Regions from separate parts of the Salirhabdus salicampi genome, predicted to be linked through region 2. Evidence: riboswitches for the same ligand, from Rfam matches in the RefSeq annotation. Region 2 holds a riboswitch; each other region holds the start of a gene.
What was found. A riboswitch is a leader RNA that binds a small molecule or an ion and turns the genes downstream of it on or off. The one in region 2 is predicted to bind cyclic di-GMP.
Positions count from the first base shown of each region.

Region 1: it holds a riboswitch for cyclic di-GMP, as region 2 does, so the genes downstream of both, NLW78_RS13710 (hypothetical protein) here and NLW78_RS00690 (diguanylate cyclase domain-containing protein) in region 2, are expected to answer to the same signal.
Region 3: it holds a riboswitch for cyclic di-GMP, as region 2 does, so the genes downstream of both, NLW78_RS13680 (response regulator) here and NLW78_RS00690 (diguanylate cyclase domain-containing protein) in region 2, are expected to answer to the same signal.

Region 1 is NZ_JANBWE010000005.1:81,217-86,866, reverse strand. It holds gene NLW78_RS13710 (hypothetical protein) at 233-1,117, opposite strand; cyclic di-GMP riboswitch class I at 1,130-1,212, opposite strand; gene NLW78_RS13705 (response regulator transcription factor) at 1,452-2,054, opposite strand; gene NLW78_RS13700 (sensor histidine kinase) at 2,051-3,187, opposite strand; gene desA (Delta(5) desaturase DesA) at 3,290-4,327, opposite strand; gene NLW78_RS13690 (two-component system response regulator) at 4,553-5,650, opposite strand, start outside.
Region 2 is NZ_JANBWE010000001.1:138,035-145,118, reverse strand. It holds gene NLW78_RS00720 (helix-turn-helix domain-containing protein) at 1-234, shown strand, start outside; gene arsC (arsenate reductase (thioredoxin)) at 416-835, opposite strand; gene NLW78_RS00710 (arsenic transporter) at 878-2,173, opposite strand; gene NLW78_RS00705 (ArsR/SmtB family transcription factor) at 2,190-2,537, opposite strand; gene NLW78_RS00700 (chromate transporter) at 2,699-3,889, opposite strand; gene NLW78_RS00695 (PadR family transcriptional regulator) at 3,904-4,212, opposite strand; gene NLW78_RS00690 (diguanylate cyclase domain-containing protein) at 4,476-5,699, opposite strand; cyclic di-GMP riboswitch class I at 5,865-5,951, opposite strand; gene NLW78_RS00685 (DUF5667 domain-containing protein) at 6,273-7,084, opposite strand, start outside.
Region 3 is NZ_JANBWE010000005.1:71,599-78,682, reverse strand. It holds gene NLW78_RS13680 (response regulator) at 1-2,755, opposite strand, end outside; cyclic di-GMP riboswitch class I at 2,874-2,956, opposite strand; gene NLW78_RS13675 (M20 family metallo-hydrolase) at 3,161-4,417, opposite strand; partial or broken gene NLW78_RS13670 (ectoine synthase) at 4,565-4,785, shown strand; gene NLW78_RS13665 (metallophosphoesterase family protein) at 4,829-5,566, opposite strand; gene NLW78_RS13660 (phosphatidylglycerol lysyltransferase domain-containing protein) at 5,758-6,801, shown strand; gene NLW78_RS13655 (amino acid ABC transporter ATP-binding protein) at 6,918-7,084, opposite strand, start outside.

The DNA.
Region 1 (5,650 bases), on a different contig from region 2:
CACACATTGTAAATGTTATGTTTATCCATTCCTCTACCTCTTTCAACTATATAAAAAAGTGAAGGTTATACCTTCACTTTTTTATTATTCATATTTACATTTTATAGTCTATATTAGATCCTATTGGTCCAGTATTAAATACATTTTCACCATTAGTTACGCCGACTGTAGTCTCGTTATTCATACTTTCCCATGTGCCTACTTTATTGGACTCGGTTTGTACTTCTGTATTCTAAACTGTTGTATCTTTATTTACAGAAGTATTCATACCTTCCCATGTGCCGTCATTTTGCACCGACGTTCTACTAGATACACCTTCTTGAGACGTTGTGTTATCGGTTTGATTATACATAAAACCGTCGCCACGTTGCACTTCTACGTTCGTATCTTTAGTTTGTACTTGTGTACCACGGGCCGCCTCAGTAGCTGCTGTACTGGAACTACTATTACCACTTGCAGTCGAATTATTTTCAGTATAATTCGTTCTTGATTGATTCTTTACGTTAGATTCTGTTCGACCACGGTTTTCAACTTGATTCGTATATGTTTCATTTTCTGTATGATTTGAAGCAGATCGATTCTCATCATTTGCACTAGATTGAGAGCGTCCTTTATTATCAGCATTTTCATTTGAGATATTCTTACCGTTACTAGCTGTTGCTGCTTTGTCATTGCGATTGGCTTGTCCATTCACACTTGCATTGTTACGATTTTCAGATGGATGCGCCGCAGAATTATTTTGACGACTTTTACTATATGCTTCGTGGGCTTCGCGACTTATCTCCATCTTAAAGTTATGAACTTTCGATTCGAACTTTTCAGAATGCTTATCTACACGATAAGATATACTCTTTTCTGCCAATTGATTTAACTGTTTCTTCAAGTCACCACTACTATTAAAACCTGATTTCATAGAATAGTAGTTATTCAGCACATTTTGCATACTTTGCAAGTTGTTCTTTTGACTACCTGTTTCATTTTGAAATCCTTTAGTTTCATTTAATTGGGGGTGGTTTGTCACTTTGTTTTGTTGATTTGGTTGTTGCTGATATGTAGTGTTATAAGATTGATTTCTCCAAAATGGCTGGTAATTGGCTTGGTCTTTATAAATTTGCATGACTTTTCCTCCTCTGGTAGCTGGCTGGCATGGTTTACACCTTAGCCCCTTAAGCTTTGCGTCCCCATCTTTCGATAGGTTTGCCCTTATCTTGAAGGCAATATTTACATAAATATAGAATATCATACTTTAGTACCAACAAAAAGTAACTCTTATTACCCACAATAAGATTTTGAAGCAGTTAACTATTCCAAAATAACGAAAAATGTTCACTATGTGCACCGTTCTTGTTAACCTATCATTATGTAAAGTAGACGATTTCTATTTTAAAGTAGTAACATCTTTTTAAAATAAAAAAAGACACTTCTTATACCAAAGTGTCTTACTTTAAACATTATTGTTTGAACCAACCTTTATCCTCAAACTTTGAAACAGCTTCAACCCGGTTTGATACGTCCAGTTTGTCAAAGATGACTGATATATAGTTACGAACTGTACCATACGTTAAGTGGAGTTCTTTTGCAATTTCTTTTGTGCTTTTTCCCTTTGCTATCAACTTTATCACTTGATTTTCCCGCTCTGTAAGTGGGTTTGCTTCTTCGTAAGCTAAATCAACGAGTTCAGGGGAATAGACTCTTCCACCGTTCATAATTTTCCGTATGGAACTTGCTAACTCCTCACTAGGACTGTCCTTCAACAAATAGCCACTAACTTGCACTTGTCGTGCACGTTCAAAATATCCTGCTCGTGCAAAGGTCGTTAAGATAATGGTTTTACATGGCAAGTCAATCATTTCTTCAGCAGCATCTAGCCCATTCATTACCGGCATTTCGATGTCCATAATACAAATATCCGGATTGTGCTGTTTCACCAGATCGACTGCTTCTTGTCCATTTGCAGCCTTCCCTACTACTTCCATATCATCTTCTAAATCAAGTAAAGAACCGAGTGCACCGAGTAACATTCGCTGGTCTTCCGCAATGACGATACGAATCATCGCTCTTCCCCCTGTTTTACCATTGTCATAACATTAGGTATGGTTATATCTATTGTGGTACCATTTTTGTTCGTAATGTTCACTTGGCCGTTCACAAATTCTAAACGTTCAGCCATACCTTTTAAACCGTGACCATTTGTTTGTTCACTTTCGTCACTAAATCCAACCCCGTCATCTTCAATCTTTAAACGAAAATGATCAATCGTTTCGTTTATTTCAATTATGCAAGATTTTGCTCCACTATGCTTTACGATATTTGTTACAGCCTCTTTTAAACACATACTCATTACATCTTCCACTAATGCAGGCGTATTGCGCAAATTTGTTTTCCCATGTATGGATACGTCAATATTGGCAGCTTTTAAAAGTTGCTGAACATGTTTCAATTCTTCATCTAACTTCGCCCCACGCATATCCGCAAGCATATCCCGCACTTCTTTTAACGCTGTTCTCGCGGTTTGATTAATATCCGTAATTTCATTTTTGGCACCATTTATGTCTTTATGAATTAACCGGCTCGCTAAGTCACTCTTCAACCCAATTAACGTTAATTTTTGCCCAAGTGTGTCGTGTAAGTCTCGTGCAATTCTTTGTCTTTCTTCGTAAACCATTAATTGTGAAATTTTTTCTTTCGCATCATTAAGCTGAACTTCGAGCTTTTGCCTTTTAATTCTGTTATATGTATTAATAGGCAACAATACAACCCCTAAGATTGTAACCCCAATAAAAGGCCATTGTGAAAAGAATAATTCACGTTGTGTCAATACGCTCAATGACGCAGCTGTAATGGTCGTTACAACATGAATAATATAGAGGGTTATAAATCCACCTTTATGTTGTACATTCCCAATATAAAAGGCTAAAAATAGTGAAAAATATACATACCCATAAAAAAGTGACATGCCTACACTTATACATATCATGATGGAAACACATACGTATAGAAACCATCCATTAGACAAAAAAGATAACCGGTAAGCTACGAAGAATAAAATGATCATGACGAATCCGAACACGATTTCCCAAAGCATAGTCGACTTAAATATAAAGTAAAAAGGTAATAAACTAAATATGATCCATACGTAAATGCTTAAACTTTTGTTTTTCGGAAAAATATTATACCAATTTTGCATATTCGTTTCCTTTCCTTACAATTCCTATCTATTATACCATCTTCCATTATGATAAAAGAAAAACCATTCAATTTACATTTGAACGGTTTTTCCCTTAGACTTTTACGTTTTATTTACTTGCATGGATACTTTTTTATTTGGTTGCTTTAATAAATGTTTAACCTCTTTAAACGTAACGAATGTTTTCGCTTCTTCATCGTACAAACGGAAACGAATGGATTTTAAACTTGAACCAACCGTAATCGTTGTCGCCTGCTGTAATTCTGGTGTTGAATTGTGTACAGGCTCCAAATGGTAGTTCGGTACTTTCGGACTTAAATGGTGAACATGGTGGTAACCGATATTACCCGTAATCCACTGTAATATTTTAGGTAGTTTATAATATGAACTTCCATCTATAGCCGCCTTCACGTAGTCCCAATCCGATTCATCTTCAAAATAGGAGTCTTCAAACTGATGCTGAACGTAGAATAACCATATTCCGAGCATTCCTGATACGAACATAATTGGTAATTGAACGATTAGAAAGTTAACCCAACCGATGGCTAACATTAAAACAATTGCAATAGCAACAATGGATACATTCGTAACATACATGTTGATTCGTTCTTTTTTTCGAGCATCTTTACGGTTTTTTCGATTTTCCACAAAGAATAACATTAGTGGACCCAGTACAAACATTACGAACGGATTACGATATAAACGGTACTGCAGACGTTCAAGCTTTGTCGCTTTTACATACTCATCAACTGTCATAACCCAGATATCGCCAGTTCCACGTTTATCTAAATTTCCACTAGTAGCGTGATGAATTGAATGTTCACGTTTCCACTTTTCATATGGAAACATTGTTAAAATTCCGGTAATAGTACCGACAATGTTATTTAGCTTGCGGTTATGAAAAAATGATCCATGACAACAATCATGAAAAATAATAAATGTCCGCACAACAAACCCTGCCGTTATTACTGAAATCGCTAATGATAACCATATAGATATAGAAATCGCCTCGTATGCTAAGTACCATAGCAATATATATGGCACTATTGTATTAATCATTTGCCATACACTTGCCTTTGTATCTGATGTTTCAAATTGTTTAATTTTTTTTCGTAGTTGCGCTAATTTTGAGTTAGCCATAATTATCCCCCTTGTTTCCTTTATGACCTAGTCTTAATGATAGGTGAATTTCTTGTTTCGTAATAGTCATGAACGTCAGCAGTTTTTTATGACAAATGTCATATATTTGATTTGCGGCGGCTTTTTCAACATTAATATTCCATAAAAAGGGGCGTAACATTCACGAAAAAATGAACAATAAAATGGAGCGTGTCTGTCTACAGTTCAGACAACGCTCCTTATATCCTAAACTCTTATTTCTCTTTCCATTAAGAAACGAAAAATATTATCAGCCGGTAATGGGCGGCTTAAATAGTAACCTTGTACTGAATCACAATACAATGAAACCAACATATCCCATATTTCTTCAGTTTCTACACCTTCTGCTACAACTGAAATTCCTAAATTATGCGCTAAACTAATGACAGATCGAACAATCATCGCATCGTTCGGATCCTTTGTCATATCAATAACAAAAGACTTATCAACTTTTATTTCATCAACTGGTAAGTTCTTCAAATAGGCCAACGAAGAATAACCTGTTCCAAAATCATCTATAGACAAGCGAATTCCGAGTCCTCTTAGTTTCAATAATATATCCATTGCCCTTTTTGGGTTTGCCATAATAAAGCTTTCCGTAATTTCTAATGTTAAACACTGTGGTGGCACTTCCCATTTCTCTAATAATTCTTTTACTTGGTCGGGCAAATATATGTCTTGTAAATTGCGAGTTGATAAATTAACGGCTACTCCCGTATTGTACCCTTCTTTTCGCCAACGGGCGAGTTGACCTAAGGACTTGTTCAACACTGTTAAAGTAAGTGATTTAATTAATCCATTTTGCTCTGCTAAAGGAATGAACTCATCCGGCGGAATAAAACCGTGTATCGGGTGTTCCCAACGAACAAGAGCCTCAAGTTCGAATACTCGATTAGACTTCACATCTAGTTTTGGCTGGTAATAAACCATTAACTTGTCATGATCAATACTATCCCGAAGTTCACTAATTAATTGTAGGCGATTTAAGCTGTTTGGATCATTTTCGGTTGAATAAATAGCGTAGCCACTTCCCGTACGCTTCGCTGTATACATCGCAACATCTGCTCTTCGCATTAACGTTTCCACATCGTCACCATGATATGGGAATATTGCCACACCGACACTTGGACGAACCATCAATGTCTGTTCATTAATTTCAATCGGTTGTTCAATGACTTCAATAATTTCTTTCGCCAACGTTACTGCTTTGTCTGTATCCATATTGGACAATAGTACACCAAACTCATCCCCACCTAATCGTGCGACTGTGTCTTCTTCCCCTACAAGGGTCTCAAGTCGATTCGC
Region 2 (7,084 bases):
TTCCCTCCTGGAGCAACAATAGGAGAACCACATGCCCACGAAGGAGAAGAATGTCATTTAGTGTTAGAAGGAAAAATCCTTGCTGAACAAGGAGAAGACTCTATTATTGCAGAAAGTGGTGATTCCTTTAGTTGGAATGCAAGTGTGCCACACTTTGTGAAAAATGTTGGTAATCAGAAAGCGGTAGTATTAGTTTCTATATATTCAGATACCGAATTAAACGATTTATTATAGATTAAACGTAAGCAAATCTCTAATCCTAATATACTTACTTTCCCTCCATCTTTCTTTCAACTAAAAAACCAACATCTCTCAATGTTGGTTTTTAGTTAATTGACATATTTACATAAAGTTACATGAAACTTGGGAACTACTACATAAGATACAACTTAATGATTATAAGAGGCATTTTCATTTATTCCCCTGTTTCTTTAAAACGTTTGATACGGCCTCCGATTTCATCACGTACTCGCTGGAAAAATTCCCATTTCTCTTCTTCCGTTCCTTCTGCTTTTGCTGGGTCGTCAAAGCCCCAATGATCACGTTTTACATGTGGGGGAGTTGTTGGGCATTTGTCTGCCGCATCACCACATAAGGTAACAACTAAATCTGCATTGTTTAAAATCTTTGAATCAATAATGTCGGACGTTTGGTTCGTGATATCAATCCCAATTTCTTTCATCGCTTCCACAGCGTTCGGATTCAATCCATGAGCTTCAATCCCTGCACTCTTTACATCCCACTCATCTCCAAGATAATGTTTCGCCCATCCTTCTGCCATCTGACTTCTACAAGAATTACCAGTACATAAGAAATAAATTGATTTTTTTGACATATTCATTCTCCTTTGTTGCAGTTAAATTTTTATGTTAACTCGTTACATGAAGCGTAAGGTTATATATAAGCCTAATAAGGTTACAAACAAGGTCGGAATCGTTAAAATAATTCCTGTTTTAAAATACGTTCCCCACGATATCTTCACACCTTTTTGCGAAAGAACGTGTAACCATAATAAGGTTGCTAATGAACCGATTGGTGTAATTTTCGGACCAAGGTCGGAACCAATTACATTCGCGTAAATCAATGCTTCCCGAATCACTCCATCGGTATTCGTTTCAGCTATCGCCAGTGCATCAATCATTACTGTTGGCATATTGTTCATAATTGATGACAAAATCGCAGCAATATAACCCATCCCTATTGTTGCGGCGAATAATCCATGATCAGCCGTATATTGGATTAAGTCTGCTAGCACAGAGGTTAGCCCAACATTACGTAGCCCATAAACGACCACATACATTCCAATAGAAAAGAACACAATTGCCCAAGGGGCTCCTCGAAGAATTTGTATCGTTTGTACAACTGGACTGTTTCTCGCCATCATTAAGAAGAAAACGGCAATGACGCCAGCTATAATGGATACAGGGATATGGAAAAACTCACTTACAAAATAACCGATTAATAGTATCGAAAGTACAAACCATGACATTCGAAACATTTTGTGATCCCGTATTGCTTCATTTGGCGTTTTCAAGTTATCCATTTTATAATTACGCGGAATGCTCTTACGAAAATATAAATATAGGACAGTAATACTTGCTACTAACGCGAAAAGATTAGGTATAACCATTCTGGAAGCATACTCCACAAATCCAATTTTAAAGAAGTCTGCTGATACTATATTTACTAAGTTACTAACAATAAGTGGCAACGACGTCGTATCGGCTATAAAACCACTTGCAATAATAAAAGGGAAAATCATTTTCTCACTAAAATTCAAATTCCTTACCATAGCTAAAACAATCGGAGTTAGAATGAGCGCAGCTCCATCGTTAGCGAAAAAGGCGGCTACAATTGCCCCTAATATTGATACATACACAAACATGCGAACCCCGTGTCCTTTAGCGGCTCTAGCCATATGTAAAGCTGCCCATTCAAAAAATCCAATTTCATCGAGGATTAAAGAAATAATAATAATGGCAATAAAAGCTAATGTTGCATTCCAAACAATACCTGTCACATCAATGACATGACTAAAGTTTACAACGCCTACCATTAAAGCAACGATTGCCCCTCCACAAGCCGACCAGCCAATTGAGAGACCTTTAGGTTGCCAGATGACTAAAATCAATGTTGCAATAAAAATTACAGTTGCCAATATAAGTTGTGTCAATTGGTTTACCTCCACTTTATTTACATGTAATTCTAAGTCCCTTTTTCATAAGATCTTCCAACTTATTTCGTTGATTCGGTATATGTTCTAATAAACTTTTAATAAGAGGATATACGTTACTCGTTTTATTTAAGGAATAGAAAATCCACTGTCCTTTTCTTGTTTCATTAACAAGCCCGATAGTTTTCAATTTTTTCAAGTGCTGACTAATGGCTGGCTGACTCATTTCAAATAATTCTACAAATTCACATACACAGCATTCATTTTCATCTAAAATTTTTACCATTGTTAGTCGGGTTTTGTCCCCTAATAACTTTATCGCAGCCGCAGCATCATCTATCTCGATTAATTGTTCAAATCTCATTTATACACCCCCATCTTAGTGAGAGATAAAGTATATAACTAATCGCTTATATAATAAAAGACTTATATAAAAACGTCAATTCCTTTGCTGCTATTATTCCTGAAATGTCGTTTAACATGAGTCAAGCTACCTCGCAAGGTAGCTTATTTCCTAGCTATTCATTAAATGAATGTCATGAAAAGTCCACCAATGGCACCTGTTAACACAATCATCCAAGGTGGCAATTTCCAAAACACTAACATACTAAACAAAATAGCACCGAACGCAAAATCTATTGGACGCAAAATAGAACTCGTCCAGATTGGCTGATAAAATGCTGCAATCAAAATACCAACAACAGCAGCATTGACCCCCATTAATGCTCCTTTTATGTTCGGATTACTACGCAAAGAGTTCCAAAATGGCAATGTACCAAAAATTAATAAAAAAGCAGGTAAAAAAATCGCAATTGTAGCTAATAGCCCGCCTTGCCAACCATTAATGACCGCGCCTAAGTATGCTGCGAAAGTAAACAGTGGACCTGGTACAGCCTGAGCAGCACCATACCCCGCAAGAAAGGCCTCTTCACTAAGCCAACCAGTTGGTACAAACTCTCGCTCTAAAAGGGGTAAAACGACGTGCCCACCACCAAATACTAATGAACCAGAACGATAAAAACTATCAAACATTGCCAACCAATTTAAGGATGTCATTTCTCGTAAAATTGGGAGTAAAATTAATAATCCAAAAAACAATGTTAAACTCACAACAGCAAAACGTTTTGAAATAGGAAAGTTTAATTCCGTATGATCAGTATCTTTATGATTTTTAAAGATTACATAACCGATAAATGCCGATATAAGAATGATTCCGATTTGTGTAAAAGCTGTTTGCCACGTAAGTGCGATCACTAAAGCAAATAATGCGATTGCTTTTCTCGTAAGATCAGGAGTAAGTTTATTTGCCATCCCTAAAATTGCGTGTGCGACAACAACAACTGCTACAATTTTTAATCCATGAATCCAACCTACATCATCAACATTTAACCCTTGAAGAATTAATGCAAAAGCAATTAAGGCGATAACGGAAGGTAGGGTAAATCCGATAAAGGAAATGACACCACCAATCGCCCCTGCCCTCATTATTCCGATTCCCATCCCTACCTGGCTACTAGCAGGACCAGGCAAGAACTGGCATAAAGCAACGAGATCGGCATACGTTTTCTCATCCATCCATTTTCTTCTCCGGATATATTCTTCGTGAAAATATCCTAAATGGGCAATAGGCCCACCAAAGGATGTGAACCCTAATCTAGTGGAGACGAGTAAAAGTTCTAACAATGATTTTAAACTTGTATTTCTTTTCTGAGACAAAGTTTTCACCTCTTTTAATCTTTGATTTCCTTAAACAGTTCAAAGGCTTTTTTTCTAGCTTCAATTAACACCTTTTCTCCTTTGTCCGTCGTGGTATAATACTTGCGAATTTTCCCGTCTACATTCTTTTCCTCTTTCGTGAGAAGTGCTTCCTTTTCCATAGAATGTAGAATTGGATAAAGGGTACCAGCGCTTATGTCATATCCATGTTCCCTTAGTTCTTCAAGCATCCATGATCCATAAATTGGATGCTCTTTTGCATGGTGTAAAATATGAATTTGGATAAAGCCTAAAAAGAGCTTGCGCACAACCTTATCCTCCACTGAATAACACCTCCTTACACCAAAATCGAAAATCAATATCGAATATCGATATCAAAAATATAACATGAATGAAAAGTCATCTTCAAGAGCGTTATAGTAAGATTTACATTCTCTATCATTCACAAAAAAGCTGCCACTATGGGCAGCTCACAAATACTTGTTCATCATCAAAAACAAACCTCTACATATACATTTATATTATGATTTAGAAAAGATGATACCTTCTATTTATCAAAACAAATAACTTTGGTGTTTCTCTTCCATCAAATTTCATTATAAAACCTATACGAATATTTCCCATGAGCTTTGGCATTATACATTGCCTGATCTGCTTTCTTAATGAGGGTAACATAATCCTCACCATCTAATGGATATATGCTTATACCGATACTCGGAGTAACTGTAATATCTTCATTTGATAGGACTGGAAACGGATTCTTAAAGGTTTTAAGAATTTTGTTTGCAATGTTTTCAACTTCTTTCTTATTACAATCCTCTAAGGTGACGATAAATTCATCGCCCCCAATCCGGGAAACAGTATCTTCTTCTCGAACAGATTTTTCTAGTTTTTCTGCTACTTGCCTTAATAAGTTATCTCCAACGTCGTGTCCAAGCTCATCATTTACTTGCTTAAATCCGTCTAAGTCAATAAACATTAGACCCATTAACTGTTCTTTTCTTCTTGCACGTGACAAGGATTTCTTTATATAACCCAGAAAAAATTCTCGATTCGGTAAGCCTGTTAATGTGTCAACATATGCGATCTGCTTAAGATTATCCTCTTTTTTCTTCCTTTTTGAAATATCTCTACCTACAGTCATAACCATTTTTTTATGACCAATCAATAACGGGCGACTGCTAAACTCAAATGGTAACTCTTCGTCGTTTTTGGTCACTAAATTTACGTCCATAACAAGCGACTTATCTTCACTTAACTTCTTTCGTAATTTTGGTAACCTTTTCACTTTTGTTTTTTCATCTAAAAGTGCAGAGGGATCCAAAGAATAGAGTTCCTCTAAGCTATACCCCGAAACTTCGGCTACCTTATGATTAGCCTCAACAATACGGCGAGCTTTTCCAGTTTGATCTAATTCAATTAACAGTATTAAGTCATGAGCATTATCAATTAAAGTACGGTACTTTGTTTCACTTTCAGTTAGTCTTTTTATCGTCTTAAGTAACTCCTCATTTACCCCTCTGAGTTTGCGTTCATTTTTGCTGAGGATTTCAGCTAACATTCCCGTACTTATTGCAATAAACAATAATACCATTGCTTCTGCAATCATAATTGTAATATCTTCTATATTTCTTGAAAAAGCTCCAGGATGCATTAGCCATTCCCAAAAGAGATGAGAAATTAAGCTTATAAACCCTCCAATTACCCCTCCTCTTATTCCAAAATAATATGCCAGTAAATATACGGGGATGACATGGATAAACCACACTAACTCTGAATTAAACCTAAAGTTGTCTAAAAATATCGGCATTATAAACACCACTATAGTTACTAACCAAGAAACTGCCGGAACCTTCCTTGCAGTATTACGGAACGAAATCATATATATCAACCTCACTAATGGCTCATTTTTTCTGTAGTTTTACAGTTTTAGAAATAAAAATAAACACACCGTTTATTTGGTGTGCCTTCACAAAACGGCAGCTGGCTAGCATAGTCTGTTTCGACCTAAGCCCCTGTAGCTTTGCGTCCCAACATTTCTGTAGGTTTGCCCTTATCAATTAACCTGACAAATTCCAATATAACATAAACACAATAAATGACCTAGTGTTTTTTGCCTACTAACATGTCAAATACCCCCTTAATATATAGGTATTTATACCTGTTTTCTTTATACATTTCCATGAAACCCGCTTTTTATGACCTTTTTTTGTAGAGGGAAGTGTAGGGGAAAATAAGGAGGTTCTATTTGAGGGCTTTACACATGGCTTTAGTACAGACCCTTCACATTTGTTCCATTGGGTTGTTACACCGTTTCTCAATACCCTAGAAATTTCTTCTCAAAAATAAATCCGCATATGTTTCCATATGCGAATTTCGTTACTTATTGTCTACCGTTAGAAGCATTGTTACGTTTGTTCTGCCCTTGTTCTCCTGCAACATTAGCTTTCTCAGGTTTCTGAGCCTCGTTACTACTTTCCCGTCCCTGAACTTCCCCTTCACTTTCTTCAACTTCTTGTTCTTCGGCTGAATCTACATCGTTTGCATGATTCTCTTTTTGCCCTTGAGCCTTTTCATTCGCGCCACTTGCACGATCCTGAGCTTCATTCTTTCTCTCTTCCCCTTGTTGTTTTGCGTCATTTGCACGTTCCTGAGCTTCGTTCTTTCTCTCTTCCCCTTGTTGTTTTGCGTCATTTACACGTTCCTGAGCTTCGTTCTTTCTCTCTTCCCCTTGTTGTTTTGCGTCATTTACACGTTCCTGTGCATCGTTTTCCTTTTTTTCACCTTTTTGGTTAGCTTTTTCAGCTTTCTGCAAAGCTTCTGCTAACTTTTCCGATGCTTTTTCTTGGTTTTCAATAGCTTTTGAAATTCCCTGTTTAGCTTCTGCCGGGAGATCTTCACGTTCTAATAACGCTGTTAAACGCTCTGTCCGTTCTTTACTCTTTACCGCAACAATTGTTGCTATCTCTGTAACGTCTTTTCCTTCTTCTTTCGCTTCTTCAAGCTTTCTCTCAGATTCTTCTAGGTGTTCATTATAATCTTCTAATAACTCTTCCGCCTTCTCTTCATCACCTGTTTCAATTGCTAGCTCAGACTCATCTAGACGGTCATCCGCATATTCATCTTGGAGTAAAGCTTTGTCCCCACTATCTTCTGTCAACTCGTACTCCACTTCCTCCATTAAACGTGTTGTAT
Region 3 (7,084 bases), on a different contig from region 2:
CTCTTCCTGTATAAATAAGGACTGGTATATAGTGTAACGAGCTTTCTTTCTCGATTTCTTCTAACAATTCATAACCAGACATTTTCGATAAACCTAAATCTAATATCATACAATCGAAAAATTTGCCGGTTAACTCTTGTAATGCTTCTTCCCCTGAAGATACAGAAACGATATCTACATACATTCCTTGGATGAGTTCTACGATACTGTTCCGTTGTGTAGCATCATCCTCAACGACAAGAATTCGTTTTCGGTCGGACTCCATTTCTCGGACTAGTTCTTCATCTGATACGACATCTTCTATTGGAGGTATGTCCGTGACAACAGGATCAGCAATTCGAGTGGATGCAATTTCGTCTCGTGCATCAATAATAGGTGTCTCTTCTTGCTGGTTTACTTCGTTTGGTCCTACATAAGAGATTGGCAAGTAAAGGGTGAAAGTACTTCCTTCTCCTTCTATACTTTCGACTTTTATGTCGCCGCCTAGCATAGAAGCAAATTCCCGACTAATGGAAAGTCCTAAACCTGTACCTTCATACTTTCGACTTGTTGTTCCATCTACCTGTTGGAAGGCATCAAAAATAATTTCTTGTTTATCTTTAGGGATTCCAATACCAGTATCTGAAATGGAGAATGCAACGGTAACATCACCGTTATGGAAAGCCTCTCCTGTTAGTTGTTGTAATTCTTGTTCACTTGCCCTCCGAATGTTTAAGTTTACATGACCTCTTTCCGTAAACTTAAAGGCATTTGATAGTAGGTTCTTTATTATTTGTTCAAATCGTTTTTTATCTGTAAATACTGTTTTAGGTAACGTGTTGCTTAATTGAACATCAAACTCGATTCCTTTATTTTCTGCTACGGGTTTAAATGTATCTTCCACGAAACGTTTCACATCATTCAATAGGAAGCGGCTTTTATAAACTTCCATATTCCCGGACTCTACCTTTGATAAATCAAGGATATCATTAATGAGATTTAATAAGTCTGCACCAGATGAATAGATTGTTTTGACAAATTCTACTTGTTTGTCTGTGAAGTTTCCTTCTTTGTTTTCAGAAAGAAGCTTCGCTAAAATTAATAAACTATTTAACGGAGTTCGTAGCTCGTGAGACATGTTTGCTAAAAACTCTGATTTATATTTAGATATAAGCTCAAGTTGTTTCGCTTTCTCTTCAGCATCTACTTTAGCTTTTTCAGCTTCTTGACTTTTTTGCTCAAACTTTTGATTTTGTTCTGCTAGTTGTTGGGCTTTTTCTTCTAACTCTGTGTTATTATGCTCCAACTCCTCCTGTTGCTGTTGAAGGACACGCTCAGATTCTTTTAAAGCCTTTGTCTGCTGCTCAAGTTCGGCATTAATTTGCTCTAATTCTTTTTGTTGAACTTCTAATTCTTCTGCTTGTGTTTGAAGCTCTTCTGTTAAAACTTGCGACTCTTCTAACAACTCTTCGGTGCGCATTTGCCCTTTAATATTTTCAATCACAATACCAATACTATCTGTTAATTGTTCTAATAATTCTTTCTCAATCTCTTTAAATTGATGGAATGAAGCAACTTCTAGTACACCTAGCACTTTCCCTTTGAAAATAAGTGGTAGTACGATGATATTTAATGGCGTAGCTTCTCCTACTCCTGAATTAATTTTAATGTAGTCATCAGGGACATCGGTAAGAAGTATCGTTTCTTTTTCATACGCAGCTTGACCGACTAAGCCCTCACCAAAGGAGAATCGATCTGATAAATGTTTTCGTTCTTTATATGCGTAACTACCCACTAGCCTTAAATCAGGTGCGTCATCTTCATCACTATCTTCTGTAATGTATAAGACCCCTAAATTCCCTCTGACTAGCGGGGTGACTTTTGACACAAATGTTTTCGCCAGTGATTGCAAGTCCGGATTCCCTTGCAATTCAACTGTTATTTCGGCAATGTTAGATTTCAGCCATGCTTGCTCTTCATTCAAAACTGCTGTTTCACGTTCCCGGTCTGTTTTCTCTTGTAACCAGTCAATCATACGATTGAAAGCATCTGCTAACTTACCAAATTCATCCTTTGATTTAACGCTTAATCGTTTGGTCAGGTCGAGTTTTCCAGATGTAAATCCTTCAATTCCATTTAATAGCAGATTTAAGTTTTTAGTAATATTGCGAATGATTATAATGGCAATCACAAGACCGGCACCGATTACTAGCGTAGATAAAATAATGATAATTTTTCTTGTATTTTCAAATAACGCTTGAGATTCTTCTGTAATCTCTTCCATATCTTGTTCATAGACGTTTGTAAGTTGAGTGATGTTATCAAGTAGTTCTGTTTGAATGCGGACACTTTCTTCATTAAAAAATGGTCGATTCACTCTGCTATCTGATGCAAGATAAAGATCAACTAGGTTATTATAGTTCTGGTATTCCACCTTTAATTTCCTAAAGGTAGAAATGGCCTCCCTTTGGACAATGACATTTTCCAGCGATGCAATTGTAACTTCTATATCTGAACGCTTTTCATCCACTGCATTCAAAAATTTAAAAGTCTCAGATTCATTTTCAAATGATTCAGCCTCTCTTACTAATTTAACGTAAGAACTGAAATCATTTCCCAATCGATTCAGTAGAACAATTTTTTGATAATCTTTCTCAACAACTGTTTCAATATTATGATTAAATTTTTCTAATAGCACCACTGCTGTAGTTGCTAGCACAACTAATAGAAACATTACAGATGCTGAACCAATAATCAGCCTGCGTTTAACCGACATCTCCTAACGCCCCGTTTCTAAATATATTCATAAAAAACAATGATAGACAAAGCTCAGAACGTTAATGAAAATATGAAAAGAGAAGTAATGCCCGCAAAGGGAGTCACTTCTCTTTCCCTACGGTAACCCAGCCATCTTAGCTTCCGCTTTAGACCTGAGGCTTTGCGTCCTCATCTTTCGACAAGTTTGCCTTTATCGTACCATTATTTTATTTCTTTCTATATTTTATATATTTCTAGTACATATTCACTATTTTTATTTTAACATATTTTTCATTCTAGGATGATGGTAATTATTATAGAATGAAATAAAATTCCATTTTAAAATAGATGTAGGTCACCATGACTTGAAACCATTTATATAGAAAAACGCCGTACCTATTCTAGGCACAGCGTATATGAATCATTAGTAGTTTTCTATGAAGTGTTTTAAAACATGGATCGTCTGAACACAATCGTTCAAGGAAGACCATTCTGCCGGGTTATGACTAATACCATCTTTACTTTGCACAAACAACATGGCAGATGGAATTTTTCTCCCAACGACCATTGCATCATGACCTGCTCCACTCGGTAAATAGAAAGGTTCTATGCCATTTGCCACAATCGATGCATCTAACTTTTGTTGTAGATCCTTTCGTATTAACAACGGATCAACTCGTACGGTTTCATTCCATGCAACGTTTATGCCGTACTTCTTGGCAACACTTTGTGCTGCATCGGTTATTAACCCAACAAGTTGATCACGTGTATTCTCATGGATATCACGAATATCAACCGTTAAGTCCACTTCACCTGGAATTACATTTACCCCATTTGGTTTGACGTTCAATTTTCCAACAGTTGCTACTGCCGTTGAACTAACTCGTGGAGGTAGATTATGAATCTCACTTACAAACTTTCCGGCAGCAACGAGGGCGTCACATCTTTCATCCATGGGGGTATTTCCAGCATGACCTGCTTGTCCTTTAAAGTTCATAGATAACCAACAAGGTCCAGCAATACCTGTTACGATACCAACAGGGAGTTGCTCTTTTTCCAAGCGTTTCCCTTGTTCAATGTGAACTTCTATAAAAGCTTCTATCTTCGTTAGATCCCGTTCGGATTGAAAGAATTCTTCTTCTGTTAAGCCAATTTCATCTAGAACCTCAGAGAAAGATTTCCCCTCTGTATCTGTTAACTTTGTTATCGTTTCTTTATCATTTTGCCCAGTAAAGGCCTGACTTCCTAACAACCCACCATTGAAGCGTGCCCCTTCCTCATCTGTAAAAATCACAACTTCAACCGTGCGTTCTGGTGTATAGCCAGTTTCTTTCCACGCTTCAACTACTTCTAATGCTGCTAATACACCTAACGGCCCATCAAAATGCCCTCCATTTGGAACGCTATCTACGTGTGAACCAGACATCAGGAGAGGTAGTGACTGATTTTTTCCTTCTAATCTACCAAAAACATTGCCCGCACCATCAGTCGTTACGGCTAACCCCGCTTCTTTCATCCAATCTATTACTTTATTTTTCGCTTCAGCTTCTTTAGCAGAAAATCCTACACGATAAGACCCACCGTACTCTGTTTTACCGATTAAGGATAACTCATTCAGACGGGAAGCCACTCTATTACCGGATACACCTGAATGATTTAATGTGTAATCGAAATCAGCCATTAAATTATGATATAAATCGTCTTTTTTATGTAACACGAATTGAAGTCTCCTTTACTTACCGTATTTATTCAAAGGTATTTCAAACTATTATAAGGTAAAGAACCAGAATTTTCTATAAATTGAGCATGATTTTTATTTAGGAGAGAGCTTTGGTATCAAAGCCACCATGAAGATGTTTTATTGTATAAAAGGGGAAGGTGAAGTCGAGACATTGTCAGTGGTAAGGTGCTTTTTGTGATTTCAGCAGGTAAAATATATGCCCTAGATAAACATGATATGCGCATGGTTTGCGCATTCAATCCACCTTTGACCGGGAAAGAGGTTCACGACGAAACGGTGTGTATCCCTTAGTTGAAGACGATGAATAGTCTGACGACCTCTTCCACGGAGTTTGAAAGAGGTTGTCTTTTGCTATATATATCGCAAATGTTGGTTTCCGTAAAAAACTTCTAAAATAAATTCCTTCCCAGGAACATTTAAGCGCTCGTATGAGAGTAAAAAGTCTTTATTGTCATATGGTACTTCTCGAAACGATATATTTATATTCCCAAATGCTCCTAATTCAACAACTCCGTATGGTGCTAACGGCTTATGATTACATCCTAATGAGCTTGGATTTACATACAGCCGTTCTTTCGATTTAAAATGATGAACAACGTGATGGTGGCCAAAACAAACGATGTCCGCGGTTGACTCCCGGTACAACTCATCTAATTTATTTACTGAAGGGGTTTGATCGACGGGTAAAAAATCACCCCGTTCATTTACATGGTAATGGGTAAAATAAAACGTTTTCCCATTATGATTTGCGTATAACTTTTGCGAAAGACCAGATAGCATCGGTAGGTAAGCAGGATCTAACCGGGAAGCAATCCATTTATGGTGTTCTTTTTCTTCTCCCTTACTTCCAGGTTCCTTACCCGCAAAAATATTTAAAATTGCTTGATCATGGTTACCAGCCACAAAGGAAATGTTCTTTTGTACGGACAATAATGAGAGAACTTCATTTGTTTCATGACCAATTCCAATTAAATCACCTAAACAATAAATATGAACTATATCTTCATCCTTATTAATGTCATGTAAGACCGCTTTTAACGCATTATAATTACCGTGAATATCCGTAATAATTGCAACTTTTTCCGCCATGTTGAATCCCCTTAACTCTTTTTTGTACCCTTTAATTACATTTCCCATTTCTATTTAATTTAAAAGAGAAGATTATCTCTTTCTTATTGATTTTATAGTAATTATTATCCGATAAAAAAGTCCCTTTTCCTTTGGAACTATATTGTGCTATCTTTATAAAGGTGATATTTGAGGAGGAGACTACATCGACCATGATTAGACTATGGAATAACAAGGAGTTATCCCCTGTTAACGACAAGGATATCCAATCACTGAAATCATTCCTAAAGAAATACGGCGGAAACCATGTATCACATCTTAGTTTTCTTAAAGATAAAGAGTTTTTTTGGGATCCACAACGAAAAGTACTCATTCTATATAAACGCATTGGAAAAAAACTTTTTGTATTAGGAGACCCCCTAGGTGACCCGCTCTTCTTTTATGAAGGTATTAAACAGTTTATAACATATAGTCAAAAAAATGGGTGTAACGTATTCTTCTACCAAGTAAGCCAGCAGTTTATACCACATTACCTTGAAACTGGTTATCGTGTTATAAAAATTGGGGAAGAAGCAATCGTGAATCTTCATCATTTTTCTTTACGTGGGAAAAGTAAAGGAAATTTGCGTACAGCATTAAATAAGTTAAATCGAAGTGGGTATTCCTTTCAAATTATGGAACCACCCTATTCAGAAAAAACGATCGCCCAATTAAGGAGCATATCGCAACAATGGTTAGGAAGCAGGCAAGAAAAGAGCTTTTCAGTAGCGTTCTTTTCAGAGGATTATATTTCACATTTTCCATTAGGGATTATAACCGACCCAAATGGTGATATCGTGGCTTTCGCTACTTTAGCTACAAATTATCGTAAAAAGATAAGCATAGATTTAATGCGTAAAACCCCTCACAGTCCAAATGGAACGATGGAGGCATTATTCGTTCATATCTTTAAATGGGCAAAAGAAAAAGACTTTGAACAGTGCAGTTTAGGAATGGCTCCACTTACAAACGTGGGTACAGACGCAAACGCAAGTTATTATGAGAAGTTATTACACTTCATTTATGAAAAGAGTAATAAACGATATAACTTTAAAGGACTAAAACGTTTCAAGGACAAGTTTGCATGTACGTGGGAGCCAAAATATATAGCATATCACTCGAGTTTCTTACCATTAACGTTCATACAATTATTAACACTTATCCATCAACAACCTAACGAAGGTCATTATGATGAAATGATAGAAGAAACTGTATAAAGCCTTTATATATAGAGAGAAATAAAAAGATCCCCTTTATGTACTGTAGACCCAAAAGCGAGAATTTAATCTTACCTTTTGGCAGTACAACACAGGGGATTTTTTATAAGCTATTATTATAGAATTTTACTTAAGAAGGATTGAGTACGAGGATCTTGTGGATTTTCAAAGATTTGCTCTGGATCTCCTTCCTCCATCACTACACCTTCATCCATAAACAAGACACGGTCCCCCACTTCACGAGCGAAGCCCATCTCATGGGTAACAACTACCATTGTCATAC